3 regions of the Priestia sp. SB1 genome follow, and region 3 is predicted to be linked to each of the others. Evidence: predicted binding sites of a transcription regulator. Region 3 holds the regulator's gene; each other region holds the start of a gene.
The links. Region 3 encodes Rex, which represses fermentation and respiration genes when NADH is low (regulators of the CRP and FNR family bind a similar motif). Its sites were predicted from a motif close to TTGTGAAATATTTCACAA; they were not measured.
Positions count from the first base shown of each region.

Region 1: WKH56_RS25875 (anion permease) is a predicted target of Rex. The motif match lies at 684-701, and genes of this name have one in related genera.
Region 2: nirB (nitrite reductase large subunit NirB) is a predicted target of Rex. The motif match lies at 1,886-1,903, and genes of this name have one in related genera.

Region 1 covers NZ_JBBJSS010000007.1:317,863-324,898, reverse strand. The annotation lists gene WKH56_RS25880 (class I SAM-dependent rRNA methyltransferase) at 1-549, shown strand, start outside; gene WKH56_RS25875 (anion permease) at 828-2,261, shown strand; gene WKH56_RS25870 (alpha-amylase) at 2,290-3,741, opposite strand; gene WKH56_RS25865 (response regulator transcription factor) at 3,992-4,681, shown strand; gene WKH56_RS25860 (histidine kinase dimerization/phospho-acceptor domain-containing protein) at 4,659-6,908, shown strand.
Region 2 covers NZ_JBBJSS010000003.1:346,766-353,801, reverse strand. The annotation lists gene WKH56_RS12410 (sigma-70 family RNA polymerase sigma factor) at 1-308, opposite strand, end outside; gene WKH56_RS12405 (SGNH/GDSL hydrolase family protein) at 773-1,519, shown strand; gene nirB (nitrite reductase large subunit NirB) at 2,129-4,543, shown strand; gene nirD (nitrite reductase small subunit NirD) at 4,562-4,888, shown strand; gene cobA (uroporphyrinogen-III C-methyltransferase) at 4,960-5,730, shown strand; gene WKH56_RS12385 (formate/nitrite transporter family protein) at 5,755-6,591, shown strand; gene WKH56_RS12380 (cyclic-phosphate processing receiver domain-containing protein) at 6,809-7,036, opposite strand, start outside.
Region 3 covers NZ_JBBJSS010000022.1:290-7,325, forward strand. The annotation lists gene tsaE (tRNA (adenosine(37)-N6)-threonylcarbamoyltransferase complex ATPase subunit type 1 TsaE) at 8-478, shown strand; gene tsaB (tRNA (adenosine(37)-N6)-threonylcarbamoyltransferase complex dimerization subunit type 1 TsaB) at 475-1,173, shown strand; gene rimI (ribosomal protein S18-alanine N-acetyltransferase) at 1,187-1,636, shown strand; gene tsaD (tRNA (adenosine(37)-N6)-threonylcarbamoyltransferase complex transferase subunit TsaD) at 1,633-2,649, shown strand; gene WKH56_RS34455 (ABC-F family ATP-binding cassette domain-containing protein) at 2,905-4,839, opposite strand; gene WKH56_RS34460 (redox-sensing transcriptional repressor Rex) at 5,299-5,937, shown strand; gene tatA (twin-arginine translocase TatA/TatE family subunit) at 5,991-6,176, shown strand; gene tatC (twin-arginine translocase subunit TatC) at 6,192-6,947, shown strand; gene WKH56_RS34475 (YdiK family protein) at 6,974-7,036, opposite strand, start outside.

The DNA of each region.
Region 1 (7,036 bases), on a different contig from region 3:
AAATATGCAAAAGGAAAGACCGTTCTAAACATGTTTTCGTATACAGGCGCATTTTCAGTGGCGGCCGCTCTTGGAGGAGCTGCGAAAACAACAAGTGTCGACTTGGCCAATCGCAGCCTGGCAAAAACAATTGAGCAATTTAGTGTAAATGGAATTGATCACGAAGCACAGGACATTATTGTGGAAGATGTTTTTAAGTATTTTAAATATGCAGTTAAGAAGAATATGACGTTCGATCTTGTGGTGCTAGATCCGCCGAGCTTTGCTAAATCGAAAAAGCATACGTTCAGCGCGGCAAAAGACTACAAAGATTTATTAAAAGAAGCCATTGCTCTTACAAAGCCAAATGGTGTCATTGTAGCTTCGACGAATGCAAGTAATTTTGATATGAAAAGATTTCATTCGTTTATTGAAAAAGCTTTTAATGAAAAAGGGGAACGCTACAAAATGATGGAGCAGTTCTCTCTTCCAGCTGATTTTAAAACAATAAAAGAATTTAAGTCAGGTGATTATCTCAAAGTCGTGTTTATTCAAAAAGTAAATCGTTAAATGCAAGGCTGCATGATGAACTCATGCAGCTTATTTATTTTGATGAAATAACGCTTACAAGCTATTTTGAAGGGAATAAAATGAAGGTGAAAGATAAAAATTGTCAATATGTATGATAAAATAATAAAGGAATTATGCTCAACACTTCACAAATTTACAATATCATCCTTATGAAACGTATTTTTACAATTATTTTATTTTAAATGGGACAAGTATTGGGTACGAAGGGGAAAGAGCATACTACTATTATTATTTAAAAACATGAAAGGAGAAAGATTATGGCTGAAACAACTAAAAAGCCTGCCGGCGAAGTGAAGTTTATTCCTTTATTAATTTGTCTGGCAATCGGACTTATTTTATGGTTTATTACACCTCCGTCCGGACTTGATGTGAAGGCTTGGCACTTATTCGCTATTTTTGTGGCTACTATCGTAGGTCTTATCATTAAACCATTGCCATTAGGCAGTGTAGCTATTTTATCTTTAACCATTATTGTATTAACTAATACATTAACACTTGAACAATCGCTCAGCGGTTTTCAAAATACAACGATTTGGTTGATCGTTATTGCATTCTTTATTTCTAGAGGTTTTATTAAGACTGGTCTAGGAACAAGGGTTGCCTATATCTTTGTCCGTTTGTTCGGTAAAAAGACGTTGGGACTATCGTATTCTCTTATCGTAAGTGATTTACTTTTATCACCTGCAATGCCGTCTAATACAGCACGAGCTGGAGGAATTATTCTTCCAATCATTCGTTCTTTATCTGAAACATACGGATCGAGAACTGGAGACGGTACGGAGCGCAGAGTCGGTGCTTTTTTAACAAAAGTATCGTTTCAAGGAGATATGATTACATCGGCTATGTTCGTAACGGCAATGGCGGCCAATCCTCTTGCTGTTAAAATGACAGAACAAATTACAGGAAAGACTATTTCATGGGTTGGATGGGCAGCGGCTGCAATCGTGCCTGGAATTATTAGTTTAATTGTTATTCCGCTCGTTATTTATAAGCTGTATCCGCCAGAATTAAAAGAAACGCCGGAAGCATCTGAAATTGCAGCAAAAAAACTAAATGAAATGGGTCCGCTAAAGAAAGAAGAATGGTACATGATTGGCGTATTTTTACTTCTTCTTGTGCTGTGGATTTTTGGCGCTAATTTAAATATTAATGCAACAACAACTGCTTTTATTGGTCTATGTGCGCTGCTTTTAACGCAAGTGTTAAGCTGGTCGGACATCAAAAAAGAACAGGGAGCATGGGATACATTAGTCTGGTTTGCTGTTTTGGTTATGATGGCAACTTTCTTAAATGATCTAGGCATGATTCCTTGGTTCAGTGATCTGATGAAAGGCACTGTTAGTCATATGTCTTGGATGACGGCGTTGATTGTACTAGCTATTGCATATTTTTATTCTCACTACTTTTTTGCGAGTAACACGGCTCACGTCAGCGCTATGTACGCAGCATTTTTATCTGTCATCGTGGCCGCTGGTGCGCCTCCGTTACTGTCAGCATTAATTTTAGCGTTCTTTAGCAATTTATTTGGCTGTTTAACTCACTACGGCAGTGGACCGGCACCGGTGTTCTTCGGTAGTGGATATGTAACGCAGCAAAAATGGTGGTCGCTCGGCTTTTTAATTTCAATTATTCATATTATCATTTGGATTGGAATTGGCGGCTTGTGGTGGAAACTGCTAGGTCTATGGTAAAAAAACAGTGGCGCAGGCCACTGTTTTTTTATGCTTCAGCCCAAACGGATACAGAGCCGCCATTTACAGGGAAGTGTCCGTAGCCGTCTTCTTCAATCACAACTTGGTCTTCTCGGTTCTTTGTGAAGTCGATCCACGTTTGTCCGCTTCGGTGTTCGCCGACGAACATTCTCTTTTCGCCGTCTTCGCCGTTTGACATCACCACAGCGCATCCAGACTTCTCAAATTCCTCTACACCATGCCTTACCCATCCAATGGTATTCGGGTGATCAAAATAATCGTCTTGCTGTCCGTATGCTTTGTCATAGCGTACGTGCAAGAGAGCAGAAATATCTTTTTCTTTTCCCTCAATTGGATGCTCTCCACCTATCCCAAAATAGTCTCCGTAAAATACACAAGGATAGCCGTCTTCACGAAGTAAAATTAGAGCGTAAGCACTTTGTTTGAACCAATCTTCTACCCAAGATTCTAAAGATTCATTTGGCTGAGAGTCATGGTTATCTACAAATGTGACAACATTCAACGGATGAGTCTTAACCAATGTATCATCAAAAATTGTGGTTAAATCAAAATCTCTTCCTTGCTGAGAGGCTTCATGCAGTTTGTAATGCAGCGATACGTCAAACAAATCAATTTGATAATCAATAACGTCTAAAAATTCCTGACAGGTTGTTAATTCTGGATTCCAAAACTCTCCCACAAAATAAAATGGCTTTTCTTGAGAAGAGGACAATTCGTGAGCAAACTCTTTAATAAAATCATGGTTAATATGTTTAATGGCGTCTAATCGGTAACCGTCGCACTGCAGGGTGTCTGCTAACCATTTTCCCCATTTGATCATTTCTTCTCGAACTTCAGGGTGGTCGTAATCAATATTCGCAAACATTAAATAATCGTAGTTGCCAAACTCTTGATCAACATTTTCGTTCCAGCTTTTGTTTTCCCCGGCAATACGAAACACACCTTCTTTTCCATTTTTATCATCGTAATCAGTGCCATTAAAATGATTAAAGTTCCATTTGAAAGAAGAATATTGATCGCCGCGCCCTTCAAATGTAAACTTTGTCCACCCTTCAATTTCAAAGGGTTCAGAAATCTCTTCTGTTCGGTTCATGGGGTCTACTTCAATGACGTGGAAGGTTTCTTTTTCATCCGCTGCAGCTTTATGATTCATCACAATATCAACATAGACATTAATTCCGTGATTATGACAGGCATCAATTGCTTCATGCAGCTCTTGCTTGGTTCCATACTTTGTACGAACGGTTCCTTTTTGATCAAACTCGCCAAGATCATATAAGTCGTAAACGCCGTAGCCATTATCCTCTGATGAAACACCTTTTGTAACCGGGGGAATCCACACGGAATCAATTCCTTGTTCTTTTAGTTGAGGAGCGAGCTCTTTGAGGCGTTTCCAATGCTCGCCATCAGCTGGCACATGCCATTCGAAAAATTGCATAATTGTATGATTCCGTTCCAAGTTAAATCATCCTCCTTTTAAATAAAAAGATATAATCGCTCACGGATAGTTCTTTAGAATCAAATGAGGAATTGATTATATTTTTTCTTTTAACGTTCCTGTTATCCCTATTCCTTAAACCTTTTTCAATATATGATGCTTAAGAAAATCTTAAGATTCCCCCTTCTTTTTTCTTAAGAAATGCAGTTTACAATAAAACCCATAGACGAAATGACCCATGATATACTTTTGAAAGGAGTGTGAGAAATCAATGAACGAATATGTGGTTTTAGTTGTAGATGATGAGCAAGAAATCCGCAATGGTATTGCTATTTATTTAAAAAATGAAGGTATTAAAGTCTTTACGGCCAAAGATGGAATCGAAGCCATAGAGATACTAAATAAAGAAAAAGTTCACTTGATTATTCTGGATATTATGATGCCAAGGCAAGACGGCATTTCAACAACGTTTAAAATTCGAGAACAAAAAAATATCCCGATTATTATGCTGAGTGCTAAAAGCGAAGATGCCGATAAAGTGCTTGGTCTGCAGGTAGGAGCAGACGATTATGTGACAAAACCTTTTAATCCATTAGAACTGATAGCAAGAGTTAAATCACAGTTAAGAAGATATGTGACATTAGGTACCTATGAAGAAACAAAGACGATTAATATCCGAGGTCTTGTACTTGATATTGAGGCTAAGTCCGTCACTCTTGATGGGGAATTCATTAAGCTCACTCCCATTGAGTATAAAATTGTAGAATTATTAATGAAAAATGCAGGAAGAGTTTTTTCCATACATGATATTTATGAGCGCGTATGGAATGAACCCGGCTACAACGCAGAAAATACGGTAGCAGTGCACATTAGAAAAATAAGAGAAAAAATTGAGATTGAACCAAAAAATCCGAGATATGTAAAGGTTGTGTGGGGACTTGGATATAAAATGGAAAAATAGCGTTATTTCAGCTATAGGTATTATCTTGTTTTTATTTGGTTTAGGAGCAACCATTTCTTCTATTGGCAGCATGCATAACCTAGTAAAAGCAAACTACTTACAAAAAAGTACCTATGTAAAATCAGAAGACTTCCAAAAAGAAATAGATCGTTTTACAAATGATCTTTACCTCTTAGAATTGACATCCAAGAATAAAAATACCGTTAACGCAAATACGATAACAGAAGAAGAAATTGAGTCGTATCGATATGCAGAAGGAAACTTAACGGAACAAATACAAAACGTACACGATAAATATGAAGAAAAAATAGAAGACGCTAAGCAAGCAAAGAGTAAAAAAGTTGAAGATGCCTATGTAAAGCAGCGGGATCTAGAAGTTAAAAACATTCAAAAAAAGTTTCAAGATGATCAATTTGTTCGAGAAAAAATAGCAAAAAATAAAGAATTCGAAATAACGAGAATTTATGATGAAGCTTTTGATCGGCAAAAACCATTATCTCAATATAAAAAAGACATCATGTATTATTTGAAAGATAGAAACACACAAAAAATATATACGAACATCCAAAATGCAAGCAAGGAAAACGTTAATCAATTAGTAAAACAAAAAAATATGTTGTATAAACATACCTATTCAGCTCAATCACCCCTTGTGTTTCAACTAGATGAATATAAAAATTCATTGTTAAGCAGTGAGACAGACTCAGAGATTCCAAACCGGTATTTAAAGCAGAAGTTTACGGGTATAATTGCTGTTCCTGAAAAAGAAGCTTTCAGTAGTTCTTTATTTGATGAATATAACTATTACCATCACCAAAATGTAGTATTTCTCGTGTATGCATTGTCAGGAATAATAGCTCTGTTAATAGTTTACTTTATTTATAAAAGAACAATAACCGGACGTTTAAAAGAAATAACAAGACAAAATGCCGTACAGAGGATTTATAAAAAAGTACCTTTAGATATGTGTATAATTGTTTTTCTTTTGTACTCATTTTTCACATCAAGTCTAGTTCTGAACGGCTATCCAACTTCTTTATTAGAATCATATAAGCATGTTGCTATATTTTTCTTTTATATGATAGTTATATCCATAGCTATTTGCCTGTGGGTACTTCAAGTATTTTTACTGTTTCAGCGTATGCGCACACTAGATGATATAAAAGAAGAATATCACAGAACGTGTGTTTATCAAGTCATTTATTTTCTTCAATCTATTTTTATTATCAGACATATTGGCATGTATATAATGGTTGTAGTACTGCTTTTAGTTTTTGCGGTATTTGCTGTTGCAGCTTTATTGACCAGTGGATCTATGTTTGTAGAACAAGTGTCTATACTATACTTAGCTGTCGGCAGTGTTATAGGAGTGGTTACTTTGATACTGCTTATGCTACGAATTAATTATTTAAATAAAATTATTATTTCCATTAATCAAATCGCCACAGCTGAGTGGAAAAGGCCGTTACCTATCAAAGGAAAATCAGCTTTAACTCAAGCAGCGATAGATATAAATCATATTCAGCAGCAAATTCAAAAATCTCAGCATGTTCAAGTTAAAAGTGAACGCTTGAAAACAGAGTTAATTACCAACGTCAGTCACGATTTAAGAACACCATTGACTTCTATTATGACATATACAGCGTTGCTAAAGTCCCAAGATCTTACTTGGGACGAACAACATGCTTACGTTGAAATTATTGACCGTAAATCAAAACGTTTACAGACACTTATTGATGATTTGTTTGAAGTATCAAAAATGGCAAGTGGAAATGTAGAATTGCATAAAGACACAATTGATATTAATCAGCTTCTTCATCAGGCTTTAGCTGAATATGATGAAGCAATTAAAGATTCAACTCTGCAATTTCGTATTCAATCTATCCAAAAGCCGATATTTGCTACTGTAGATGGTCAAAAATTATGGAGAGTATTTGACAATTTGATAGAGAACATATTGAAATATTCACTTGAACAAACGCGTGTCTATATTTCTGTTCAAGAAATAAACGAACAAGTGAAACTAACGTTTAAAAATGTAAGTAAATATGAGTTAAATGAGCAGGCAGACGAGCTGTTTGAACGATTTAAAAGAGGGGACGCCTCAAGACAAACCGATGGCTCTGGACTTGGTTTAGCTATTGCTAAGTCAATTATTGATTTGCACGGAGGAGAATTGAATATTGAAATTGACGGAGATTTATTTAAAGTAACGATTACTCTTTAATGTGAGTGAATATAAACAGCATATCTAGTAAAAAAGAGAAGCAACCTCATTATGCTGGTTGCTTCTCTTTTTTTAGCGTTCGTAATTTTATTCCGCAACCGCAAAGTGTACTGTGCTTTAGTACTTTT
Region 2 (7,036 bases), on a different contig from region 3:
CTTTCTAGCGGAACGGGAAGAGCGTGATCTTCGTTTAGTGAAAGCAGGTTCTGCTCAGCCGGTGTTTCACGTTCTTCGTATAAAATGGTGCCTTTTAAATGAGAAAGGATTGTACCCCGCACGGTTGTGTAGGCATAAGCAGAAAAAGATCCTTTGTTTTCGTCAAATTTTTGATACGCTCTCCATAAACCAATCAACGCAATTTGATAATATTCGTCGTAGTCTTTGTAAATATGAAACTTTTTAATCATCGACACAATTAATGGATGAAAAGATGAAGCGATTTGATCAAACGAGCTTTTTTGCATGTAGCATTCCTTTTTCAAAAACGCGTTTTTGCTGTATTCCGCCGGTATCTCTACTGTACAAGGGGAAGATCACATGTGCGAATGAGCGTACATTATGTTTTCTTTTTAAGAAACGTGACGTAATTTCCCCGGAAACTTCACGTTTCGCTAGGAAATATGCGAAGTATACGTGTATTTGTAGAGATTTTACGTACGAAAGGTCCCCCATTCCAATTTCTACTAATCTATACTATTTATATATCGATGTAGCAACTCTACCATCACGGAAGAGCGGTGATGGTAGAGTTGCTAGACATATGCGGCAGTCACCCTCCCTTGCGGGTTTGCGCCTGCCGCATAGGTGAACCTTTTTGGGCAAATTCAGTGAAGTATTTTTGTGGTTGTCCTTTTGTGTTTTCTATTGAATGTAAGTTGGGTGGGCAGAATATAGTTGGTTTTTAAAAAGTGGGTAAAGGGGAGATTGAATGAAGGCGATGGTTGGGGTAAATGTGGCGGCGGCTGTTTTGTGCGGCGCGGTGATGTATGCGGGGACGCAGCACTGGCAGGAGCAAACGGAAGCGCAGGCAAGTGAAGTAAAAACTGCTGTTGTACATAAAGAAAAACAGTTTTCTGATGTATCTGCTTATACAAAAAATCTTCCAGACTTTATTACAAAGCAAATCCAGTCATCTATCGCAAATAAAAAACCTCTGACTCTTGTGGTTGCCACATCCGCAAAGGAAGCAGGGTGGCCTCAGCAGTTAAAAAAAGAGCTAGCAGCTACATATGGACGTGATGTATTTACGGTCAAAACACTTTCATATGGTAACGGGACAACCGATGAGCTTTTATCCTCACATATTGCCGATCAAATTGATCAACTTCAGCCAAACATTATTCTGTTTGAAGCACCTCTTAAAAATGATTATCAGCACCTTACGCTAGATGAGACGCTTGAAAATACAGACAAGCTAATTCATCAGCTCAAAGACTTGAAAAAGACCCTTATGGTTCAGCCGTCACAGCCATATATTTCACACACGGAGTCCTATGAAGAAGGGGTAGAAGCGATCAGGGGAGTATCTGAAGCAAACTGGGTATATTATATGAATCACTCGCTCATTTGGCCGTTTCATTTAGGCGAGTATATCAATAAAGACAGCGGGAATTTAACGAAAAAAGGAAATGAAGTGTGGGGAGAATATGTTGTGAATTGGTTTACGGGAAAATAAAAAACAAGCCATCTTTCTTTTGAAAGATGGCTTGTTTTTTCATAATTTTGCTAGATTGTGACTTTTCTTCGTTTTATAGTAGTAATTTTTGGTATCTCTACACTTATAAAGTTTAAAGCCAAAAATCTCTAAAGGAGTCCAAAATTTCTTAACGTTTATGAGTGGCATTCTGATTCTCCGTTCTGTTCTTTATAAAGGTCTGTATAATTCATTATAAAGAATAAAAGAGTGATAGTAAATAGTATAAAGAACGGTTTATTTAAAAAATTCTTTATAAAGAATTTTTAGGGTTTTTATTTTTGACTTATCAACATATAGGAGTGATTTTTATCATAGCTCAGGTTATTTATTCTTGCTAAATTAATGTTGTGAAAAACATCACAAAATAAAATGCAAAGGATGATCTCAATTAAAACGTAATTAGAGCACTTATTTTTTTTGCTTGCTGTTAAAGCAATGGAATCGCATACATACCATAATAGTGTTAGATAACCTAACACATAAGTTGAACGATTCAGAAAATTCATATATCTTAAATATATCTTTAAAGATGCATAGAAAATATATCTTTGAAACAAGCAGGTATAGACGCCAGGGGAGGAATGGAAGATGCAAAAAAAGAAACTCGTATTGATTGGAAATGGAATGGCTGGAGTTCGAGCGATTGAAGAAGTATTGAAAGTTTCAAACGAAGCGTTTGAAATTACGATTTTCGGAAGCGAGCCGCATCCGAACTATAATCGTATTTTACTATCAAAAGTGCTGCAAGGAGATACGAATGTTGAAGATATTACGTTAAACGATTGGAACTGGTATCAAGAAAACAATATTACATTGTATACGGGCGAAACGGTTACTAGTATCGATTCAGTAAAAAAAGAAATAGCGACAAATAGCGGCAGAGTAGAATCATATGATGAATTAATTTTAGCAACGGGCTCTCTTCCTTTTATTCTTCCGATTCCAGGGTCTGATAAAAAAGGAGTTACGGCTTTTCGAGATATAAAAGACACGGATGAAATGCTGCAGGCATCACAGCAGTATAAAAAAGCAGCGGTTATTGGAGGCGGACTGCTTGGATTAGAAGCGGCGCGCGGACTGTTAAATTTGGGAATGGACGTATCTGTGATTCATTTAGCTCCGTATTTAATGGAACGTCAGCTCGACCCAACAGCCGGCAAATTGCTTCAAAACGAATTAGAAAAACAAGGCATGAAGTTTTTACTTGAAAAACAAACGGCGGAAATCGTCGGCGATGAGCGAGTTGAAGGATTATCTTTTAAAGACGGGACGTTTTTAGAAGCTGATTTAGTCGTGATGGCCGTTGGAATTAAGCCAAATGTTCAGCTTGCAAAAGAAGCGGGACTTAACGTAAACCGAGGAATTGTTGTGAATGACTATATGCAAACGGATATTCCAAACGTCTACGCGGTTGGAGAATGTGCAGAGCATAGAGGAATGGTATATGGACTGGTAGCACCTTTGTATGAACAAGGAAAAGCATTAGCAAAAGCAATTTGCGGGGCAGAAAAAGTGCCTTATGAAGGATCGGTTTTATCCACGCAGCTAAAAGTATCAGGTGTTGAAGTGTTTTCGGCAGGAGACTTCACGGAAGATGAAGAGAAAAAAGCGATCAAGGTGTTCGATGAACAAGACGGCATTTATAAAAAGCTTGTTTTGCGAGGCAATCAAATCGTAGGAGCCGTTCTTTTTGGAGACAGCAGCGACGGAAATCGACTGTTTTCAATGATTCAAAAGCAAGAAGATGTATCTGATGTCGCAAAAGTGTCGATTTTACAGCCTTCTGACGGTAGCGCGGGTGAAAGCTTAGTAGCAAGCATGAGCGTCGATGATATTATTTGCGGCTGTAACGGCGTAACAAAAGGTACGATTTTGGAAGCTATCCAAAAACAAGGATGCTCATCGGTTGATGAAATCAAAGCTTGTACAAGTGCCTCTCGCTCCTGCGGAGGATGTAAACCGCTTGTAGCGGAAGTGCTTCAGCATACGCTTGGCGCTGACTTTGACGCTACGGCTCAAAAAGAAGCGATTTGCGGCTGTACGACTCTGTCACGAGATGAAGTTGTCGAAGAAATTAAAGCAAAAGGCCTTTCGCATACGCGTGAAGTTATGAATGTACTCGGCTGGAACAATGAAGAAGGCTGTTCGAAATGCCGTCCGGCGCTGAACTATTATTTAGGTATGGTGAATCCGACCGGATACGTTGATGAGCGCGAATCACGATTTGTGAATGAACGCATGCACGCGAATATTCAAAAAGACGGCACGTATTCTGTTGTTCCTCGCATGTACGGAGGGGTCACAAATGCAGAAGATTTACGAAAAATTGCAGATGTTGTTGATAAATATGAAATTCCGCTTGTAAAAGTGACGGGTGGACAGCGTCTTGATTTGTTCGGTGTTAAAAAAGAAGATTTGCCTAGCGTATGGGAAGAATTAGATATGCCTTCCGGCTACGCGTACGGCAAGTCGCTGCGAACGGTGAAAACATGCGTCGGCGAACAGTTTTGCCGCTTTGGCACGCAGGATTCAATGGGCGTTGGAATTGCGCTTGAGAAAAAATTTGAAGGACTATGGACGCCTCATAAAGTGAAAATGGCTGTATCCGCTTGTCCGAGAAGCTGTGCTGAGTCAGGCATTAAAGATATTGGCTTTATTGGAATCGACGGCGGCTGGGAAATTTACGTGGGCGGAAATGGAGGTACGCATCTTCGCGGCGGAGATTTGTTGTATAAAGTAAAAACAGACGAAGAATTGATGGACATCACAGGAGCGTATTTACAGTACTACCGAGAAACGGCTAATTACTTAGAGCGTACGTCTGCATGGATTGAGCGCATGGGACTTTCGCACATTCAATCAGTGCTTGATGACGCCCAGACGAGAAGAGAGCTGAATATGCGTATGGACGAAGCGTTATCTACGTACCGTGATCCTTGGAAAGAAATCGTCGAAAGCAAAAAAACGAAAAAAGAGCTGTTCGAAACAGTTGTCACATCATAATGCTGGGGGGAAATAAAGATGGTGAATAAAAACATTACAAAAGTATGCGTAGGGTCAATTCATGATTTTCCAGTAAGCCTTGGTAAAACAGTGAAAGTAAACGGAAAAGAAATTGCGGTGTTTAAGCTATCAAGCGGAAAAATACGGGCAATTGAAAATCGCTGTCCGCATAAAGGCGGGGTGCTAAGTGAAGGGATCGTGAGCGGCGACTCGGTGTTTTGTCCGATGCACGACTGGAAAATTTGCCTGCATGACGGTAACGTGCAAGAGCCTGACAGTGGCTGTGTAGACACGTACGAAGCGTCTGTTGAAGGAGATTTGCTGTATCTTTTAATTGAAGAATAAGTAACGAGGCGCGTTGATTTTCAACGCGCCATAAAAATTCAAGGGGACACACTAAAAGGAGCGAAGCAAAAATGAGAACAGGAAAAGTGTACATTGTAGGAGCCGGACCAGGAGATCCAGATTTGCTAACGATAAAAGCAGCCAAATGTTTAGAAAAAGCAGACGTTATTTTATATGACCGATTAGTGAACCCTGTTCTTCTTCAGTATGCAAAAGAAGGAACGGAACTCGTCTACTGCGGGAAAAAGCCTGGTGATCACTGCGTTTCTCAAGAGGATATTCATGATTTACTTGTATTCTACGCAAGAAAAGGAAACATCGTCGTGCGGTTAAAAGGCGGAGATCCGTTTATTTTCGGAAGAGGCGGGGAAGAAGCAGAAGTGCTCGTTCAGAATGGAATTCCATTTGAAGTCGTTCCGGGTATTACAGCAGGCATCGCGGCACCGGCCTATGCTGGAATTCCTGTGACCCATCGTGAGCTGAGCCGTTCGTTTGCCGTTGTGACGGGACACTGCTTGAGCGGAAAGCCGGAAAGTATTCGCTGGGAGCATTTAGCAAAAGGAGTTGATACGCTTGCGATTTATATGGGCGTTAAAAACTTGCCTTATATTTGCCGTCAGCTTTTAGACGCCGGAAAAAGCGCGGATACGCCGGTCGCTCTTATTGAACAAGGCACGTCGGTTTATCAGCGCACGGTTACAGGCACGCTTGGCACAATTGTAGATACGGCTGCTGAGCAGCAAGTGAGCAATCCCGCGATGATTGTGATTGGTGAAGTGGTGAAGCAAGCTTCTGTTCTTTCGTGGTTTTTGGAAAAAACAGAAGAAAAAGTATGCGTCTAGTATGAATAAAAGGAGGAAACGCTTTTGTTTAAGAATTCACTGCAGTCAATGAATGAGTTAGCCCGCGAAAAAACGAAGCTTGTGAATGATCATTTACCGAGTTATTTGCTGTTAGCTGTACTAGCGGGTGCTTACGTGGGACTTGGCGTTATATTAGCTCTATCGGTAGGAGCGCCTTTAGCTTCTGCTTCTTTACCGGTCGTTTCTCTTGTGATGGGGTTATCTTTTGCTGTTGCTCTCCTGCTTGTTGTATTTGCAGGAGCTGAATTGTTTACGGGGAATCATATGGTTTATACGGTCAGTACGCTATCAGGAGTCACCACATGGAAAGATACGTTCAAAAACTGGACGTGGTGTTTTATCGGAAATGCGATAGGAGCGTTTGGGCTTTGTTTGTTAATTACCGGAACCGGTTTGTTTAAAGGAATTGAACTCAATCATTTACTCATGACGCTGGCAGCTAAAAAAATGAATTTGCCGGTCAGTGAATTGTTTTTTCGCGGCATCCTTTGCAACTGGCTTGTTTGTCTGGCGATTTGGACCGCTTCGCGCACTAAAAGTGATGCAGCAAAGATCATGCTTATTTTTTGGATGCTGTTTGCATTTGTTGCTTCAGGATACGAGCACAGCGTGGCAAATATGACGTTTCTTAGTCTGGCTTTATTGCTTCCGCATCCCGATGCGATTTCGGCTGCTGGGCTATTTCATAATTTAATTCCTGTTACGCTCGGAAACATCGTAGGGGGAGGACTGTTTGTAGGAAGCATTTACTGGTTTGTGAATGCTAGGCAGCTAAAAGAAGTTAAAAAACAGCCGGCTGCTCTCTCAGCTGATTTGGATTCTGCTAAACTGTCTAAATAGCAAAAAAACCGCTCTTTGTACCATATAGTCTGCTTTTAAAGCTATCATAACGGTATTTTAGAGCGGTTTTCTTCTATATAATATAAACTGCTTAAAGCGTATTCACATCTATACGTATCGAACAAGCAGTATTGTTCTTCATTTTATAGAAACAGGATGTCTGTGAGAATTGAATCCGAACAGATTCTGTTGAAATGAATGTGTGAGGGTGCAGATATCATCGAAGAGGCAGAGGGCATCTTAGAATTTTAATGTTGTTTGGCATTTTATGCTCTTTTTGAGCTTCCTTAAAGCAGTTGTACATTGCTTTGCTGCCTAAATGATTGGCGGAGTGAATCGTAATTCGATCGGCATATAAATGGTGCTTTACCATAAAATGCACGAGCATTAATCCATTCCGTGTCTTGCTGAGTAAATCGTGATCGAGTGACAAATGTTCAACATC
Region 3 (7,036 bases):
TGAATGAATGACAGAGATTAATGAATTTACGTTTATGTCTACGTCTCCTGATGAAACTAATCAGCTGGCTGCTCGTCTAGCAACTTTATTAGAAGCTGGTGACGTGCTGCTGCTTGAAGGTGATTTGGGAGCTGGAAAGACAACATTCACAAAAAGTTTAGCTAAAGGCTTAGGAATTGAACGCAATGTGAATAGCCCGACATTTACTATCATTAAAGAATACAAAAGCGGTCGCCTTCCTCTTTACCATATGGATGTGTACCGTCTAGGGGATGAATTTGAAGACCTAGGGTTCGATGAGTATTTTGAAGGAGATGGCGTGACGGTCGTGGAGTGGGCTCACCTGATTGAAGAGCAGCTTCCTAATGAATATATTCAAATCAATATTTACCATGAAAACGAAACGACTCGTAAAATCCTTGTAAAAGCGATAGGCAGTCGGTACGTTGAAATATGTAAGGAGCTTTTTAAAAGATGAAAATGTTAGCCATTGATACATCCAATTTTGTCATGGGTGTTGCTGTCGTTGAAGAAAACAAAGTAATTGGAGAAATTATTACGAATCTAAAAAAGAATCACTCTGTTCGTGTGATGAACGCTGTGGAATCTTTGTTAAAAGATTGTGATATTGCGCCAAGCGAGCTAGACCGTATTGTAGTGGCACACGGTCCCGGGTCCTATACCGGTGTACGCATTGGTGTTACCATTGCCAAGACACTTGCTTGGACTTTAAATATTCCTTTAATAGGTGTATCTAGCCTTGAGGCACTAGCAGCAAACGGTCGTTATTTTGATGGATATATTGCTCCGTTATTTGATGCGCGCCGTCAGCAGCTTTATACAGGACTATATGAATGGAATAACGAACGAGGTCTTGTAGAAGTTGAAAGTGATCGACTTGTTATTAATAAGGACTGGGCGGAACATTTAAAGTCATACAACAAACCTATTTTATTCATAGGCAATGATCTTTCCATGCATGAAGAGGCGTTAAAAGAAGTGTTGAGTGAACAAGCTGTATTTGCCCATGTTCAGCAGTTTAACCCAAGACCAAGTGAATTGGCTTTCTTAGGAATGAAGAAAGAGCCGCAGTCTGTGCATACTTTTGTTCCGAACTACATTCGTTTAGCTGAAGCAGAAGCCAACTGGCTTGCTTCACAGCAAAAAGGATAAAAGAAGGTATAACATGAAACTAACAATTAAGTTTCGTTTAATGGAAGTTAAAGATATTGATCAAGTAGTGAAAATCGAAGAGAAGTCTTTTACGACACCTTGGAGTGCAGAAGCATTTCAAAATGAGTTAACCAATAATCAATTTTCAACCTACATTGTGATGGAAGAAGGGGAAAATATTATTGGTTATTGCGGAACGTGGATTGTTATTGACGAAGCACATGTAACCAATATTGCGCTATTGCCAGACTACCGAGGCAAGGGACTCGGTGAATTGCTGCTGCGCAACGTGATGGACGTTCTTCGAAAACTAGGTGCTACGTCAATGACATTAGAAGTTAGGGTATCTAATCATATTGCACAATCATTGTATCAAAAGCTAGGTTTTAAACCTGGAGGTATTCGTAAGAATTATTATTCTGATAACAATGAGGATGCATTAGTTATGTGGGTGAATTTATGAATGAAAATCAATTAATTTTAGCATTAGAAACAAGCTGTGATGAGACAGCAGCAGCTGTGATTCGAAACGGTCATGAAATTGTAGCCAATGTGGTGGCCTCTCAAATAGAAAGCCATAAACGATTTGGCGGTGTCGTACCGGAAATTGCATCTCGTCATCATGTAGAACAAATTACAGTAGTAGTTGAAGAAACTTTAAATCAAGCGAACTTGACGTTTGCAGATATAGATGCAATAGCTGTAACGGAAGGACCAGGGCTTGTGGGAGCACTTCTTATTGGCGTAAATGCAGCCAAAGCGCTAGCATTTGCACATCAAAAGCCATTAATTGGTGTTCATCATATTGCAGGACATATTTATGCAAATCAGCTAATCAAAAAACTAGAATTCCCGCTCTTATCGCTAGTTGTATCTGGCGGGCATACGGAGCTTGTATACATGGAAAGTCACGGTCATTTTAAAGTAATCGGTGAAACAAGAGATGATGCAGCAGGAGAAGCCTACGATAAAGTAGCCCGCACGTTAAACCTTCCATATCCAGGCGGACCTCATATTGACCGCCTTGCACATGAAGGAGAGCCATTAATTGATTTGCCGCGTGCTTGGCTAGAAGAAGGATCCTATGATTTTAGTTTCAGTGGATTAAAATCAGCAGTTATTAACACTGTCCACAATGCGAAGCAAAAAGGTGAAGAGATTCTTCCACAAACACTTGCTGCTAGCTTTCAAGCGAGTGTCATTGATGTGTTAGTAACTAAAACGATTAAAGCTGCAAAGGAATATAACGTTAAGCAAGTTTTATTAGCAGGAGGAGTTGCTGCTAATAAAGGGCTTAGAGCAGCGCTAGAAGAGGCATTTGAACCCCTATCAAATATTGAGCTTATTATCCCGCCGCTATCTCTATGTACGGATAATGCCGCAATGATTGGAGCAGCAGCAAGCGTACGATTTGCTCAAGGAAAACGTTCAGATATGTCATTAAATGCAAACCCCGGTTTGGACTTGGAAGAGTAAGTGACGAATGAGATTTATTTCTCATTCGTCCTTTTTTGTGGATAAAAATGATTTATCAACAATATTCAATAAATTTAGAATTGACTGTGGATAATTATGTGGAAAAGTCCGTGCACTCAGTACACGGACCTGTTATCAACAAGTTTTAATTATGAAAATCAGACAGATATCCACTATTTATTCACAGAGTGGATAAAGCTTGCTCTTAAGCGCATGAACAAGTAAACAGGATGAATAGATACGCAAAAATATAGGCTACTCTTCTAGAAGCAGCTGTAATTCTTCCCACTCTTCCATTAATGTGGATAACTGTGAAGAAATTTTTTCATTTTCACCGTTTAATCTTGATACTTCTTCGTGATTTTGATAAATTTCAGGGTCACAAAGAAGTTCTTCATTCGCCGCTTGGGCGGCTTCTAATTTGTTTACTTCAGTTTCAATTTCTTCAATGCGGCGCGTTCGCTGTCTCATCAATTTCTTTTGTTCTTTATCTTGTTTATAGGACTGTTTATCTACTTTTACCGTACGTTCTTCGTTTGCTTTTATATTTTCTAATTCTTTGATTTCCTCTATTTCTGCTTTCTTTTCTACATAATAGTCATAATCTCCAAGAAATTCTTCTACTCCTTCAGGAGATAGCTCTGCTATTTTATTGGCAATACGATTAATAAAATAACGGTCATGTGAAACAAATAATAGAGTCCCTGGGTAATCAATTAACGCATTCTCGAGTACTTGTTTGCTATCTAAATCAAGATGGTTAGTAGGTTCATCCAAAATTAAGAAGTTAGCTTTTTGAAGCATAAGCTTCGCAAGAGCCAAACGTGCTTTTTCACCACCGCTGAGCGTGGAAACGATTTTCAGTACATCATCACCTGAAAACAGAAAATTTCCAAGCGCTGTACGGATTTCTTTTTCAGGTTTGGCTGGGTAGTCATCCCAAAGTTCATTTAAAACGGTTTTATTAGACGTTAAATTGGCTTGCTCTTGGTCGTAATAACCAACCATTACATTTGAGCCAAAGGAAATGGTTCCAGTCTTGAAGCTGAGTTTATCCACAATGCCTTTTAATAAAGTTGATTTCCCCACGCCATTAGGACCAACCAACGCAAGGCTTTCCCCTTTTTTAATGCGAAGATTTGCCTCTTGGACGACATAGTTGTGTTCATTATATCCGATAGACACATCTTCCAGATTTAAGACTTCATTTCCGCTTTGACGTTCAATTTCAAACGAAAAACTAGCTGATTTTTCGCCTTCGTTAGGTCGATTTATTAACTCCATTCGATCGAGCTGTTTACGTCTGCTTTGCGCACGTTTTGTAGTCGATGCGCGGGCGATGTTTCGCTGAATAAAATCATTCAGCTTTGCGACTTCATCTTGCTGCTTTTCGTACTGACGCAACTCTTTTTCATATCGCTCTGCTTTTTGTACAAGGTATTTAGAGTAGTTGCCCGTGTACTTCACCGTTGTTTTTTGTACGACTTCATACACTTGATTTACGACTTTATCAAGGAAGTAACGATCATGTGAAACGATTAAAATAGCTCCTTCATACCCTTGCAGAAACTGTTCCAGCCATGCTAAAGTTTCAATATCTAAGTGGTTGGTAGGCTCATCCAGAATAAGCAAATCAGGCTTTGTTAAAAGCAGTTTTGCAAGAGCCAGGCGCGTTTTTTGTCCACCGCTTAAGGAGGAAATAGGGGTGCTGTAGTCAAAGTTTGAAAAACGGAAACCGTGAAGAATAGATCGTGTATCCGCTTCATATTGATAGCCGCCTAAATCTTTAAACGTTACTTGAAGCTGATCATACTCTTTGGTTAGTTTTTCGTATTGAACTGAATCATTAAAAATGTCTGGATCACCCATCTTCGTTTCAAGCGTACGTAATTCTTTTTCCATCTTCTTTAATGGAGCAAAGACAGTCATCATTTCTTCCCATATGGAGAGTGTTGACTCAAGAACTGTATCTTGTCCCATATAATCAATGGAAACACCCTTAGGTTTAATAATTTCTCCGCTGTCATAGGAAAGCTGCTCAGCAATAATTTTTAATAAAGTTGATTTACCAGCACCGTTTCGTCCCACTAGGGCAATGCGGTCTTTTGATTGTACTTCTAACTTTATATTCGATAAAATGGGTTCTGCCCCATAGTATTTTGTAATACCGTTCAATTGTAGAATAATCATTTTTTCACCTCTAGTAGTATATCCATAGTGTATTTTAACATATTTTTAACTACAAGTTCTTCCTACAAGCGTTTGTAATTTGTAGAGGGACAAGGACAAATGATGAAGCGAATGTTTTGATTCATGAAATAAAATGATTTTACCTGCACATTTTATACAGGATACTATGTTAAAATAAGAGATAAGTGCATCTCTGAACTTATCTATGATGGATGTGAAAAAATCCGTCATGACTAACAAACCGATCCTTTGAAGGGCTAATTGCTTCGTTCTACATACCGACTTTAAGGAGTGCTGAATAGACAAAAGCCGTCGAGGTGTGAAGCGGAGTATATATAAAACAAGAGAAAAGAGAGAGAATTGGAAGCGCTACCTCAAAGCGGTTGATGCTTTGTGAAAGGTAATGCAATATGACTTGAAAATGTTAGTAATGACATACATGAACTGAGGGGGTACAACGTGAACACTGAACAATTAAAAATACCACAAGCAACGGCTAAGCGATTGCCGCTTTATTATCGTTTTTTGAAAAATTTGCATGCTTCTGGTAAACAGCGTGTGTCGTCAGCGGAGTTAAGTGAGGCAGTGAAAGTGGATTCTGCTACTATTCGTCGGGACTTTTCTTACTTTGGTGCATTAGGAAAAAAGGGATACGGCTACAATGTGAATTATTTACTTACATTTTTCCGTAAAACGTTAGACCAAGATGAAGTAACGAAAGTAGCACTGATTGGCGTAGGGAATCTAGGAACGGCCTTTTTAAATTATAATTTTATTAAAAATAATAACACCAAAATTGAGTGCGCTTTTGATGTGATAGAAGATAAAGTAGGTACGAAAGTAGGCGACGTGCCGGTCTATCATCTTGACCAATTGGAAGATTATATGAGTGATGACATCTCAGTAGCGATTTTAACCGTTCCTGCCACTGTTGCTCAGCAAATTACTGATCGTTTAGTGAGTTGCGGAATTAAAGGAATTTTAAACTTTACTCCTGCACGCTTAAACGTACCGGATGAGATTCGACTCCATCATATTGATCTTGCTGTAGAATTACAGTCGCTCGTCTACTTTTTGAAAAATTATCCTGTTGAATAAGGCGGACTGTGTTACGATTTCCTTAAGTCTAAATTAATAAGGAGAGTGGGAATATGGGGATTGGAGCAGGCAGTTGGATTATTATTGCGATTGTAGCACTGCTTATTTTTGGACCGAAACGGTTACCGGAGCTAGGAAGATCAGTGGGCCAAACGCTTAGAGAGTTTAAGCATGCCGCTAGCGGTGCATCAGAAGATCGTGAAAAAGATAAACAGCGTCAAGTAGATGACAAAGAGTAAAAGGGTGATCATAGTATGACCGAACAAGAAATGTCAATATATGATCACATAGGAGAGCTGCGAAAACGCATTTTAATTGTTTTATTTTTCTTTGTGATTGCCACAATTGGCGGCTTTTTTATAGCGGATAAGGTTATTGTCTATTTACAGCATGCTGATGAGGCAAAGAATTTAACGATGAATGCATTTCGGTTAACAGATCCAGTTAAGATTTATATGCAATTTGCTGTTATTATCGGCTGTGTACTTGCAGCTCCTGTTGCACTGTATCAACTTTGGGCATTTATTAGTCCTGGTTTATATGAAAAAGAGCGTAAGGTAACGCTTGGATATATTCCTGTTTCCATTTTTCTCTTTATCGGCGGTGTCTCTTTTTCTTATTTTGTGTTGTTTCCATTTGTCGTTGATTTTATGACGCGCGTTTCTGATGAGCTGAATGTAAACCAAGTGATTGGCATTAATGAATACTTTTCTTTTTTAATGCAGCTCACACTGCCTTTTGGCTTGTTGTTTCAGCTTCCTGTCGTCGTTATGTTTTTGACGCGTTTAGGAATTATAACGCCTATGTTTTTATCTCAAATTCGAAAATATGCCTATTTCGTACTGCTAGTTATTGCCGCACTTATTACACCACCGGAATTGCTCTCGCACATGATGGTGACAGTGCCGCTCTTAATTTTGTATGAAATCAGCATCATTATTTCCCGCATTTCGTATCGCAAAGTGTTAAAGGCAAGGGCAGAGCAAGAAAGAGAAGATGTTAGTATGTAAAAAAAACCACTGAAACAGTGGTTTTTTTATTTGGATGAATCATCTTGATTTTTATATTGCTGCTGCAATTTTTTAATTTTGTAGTGCAA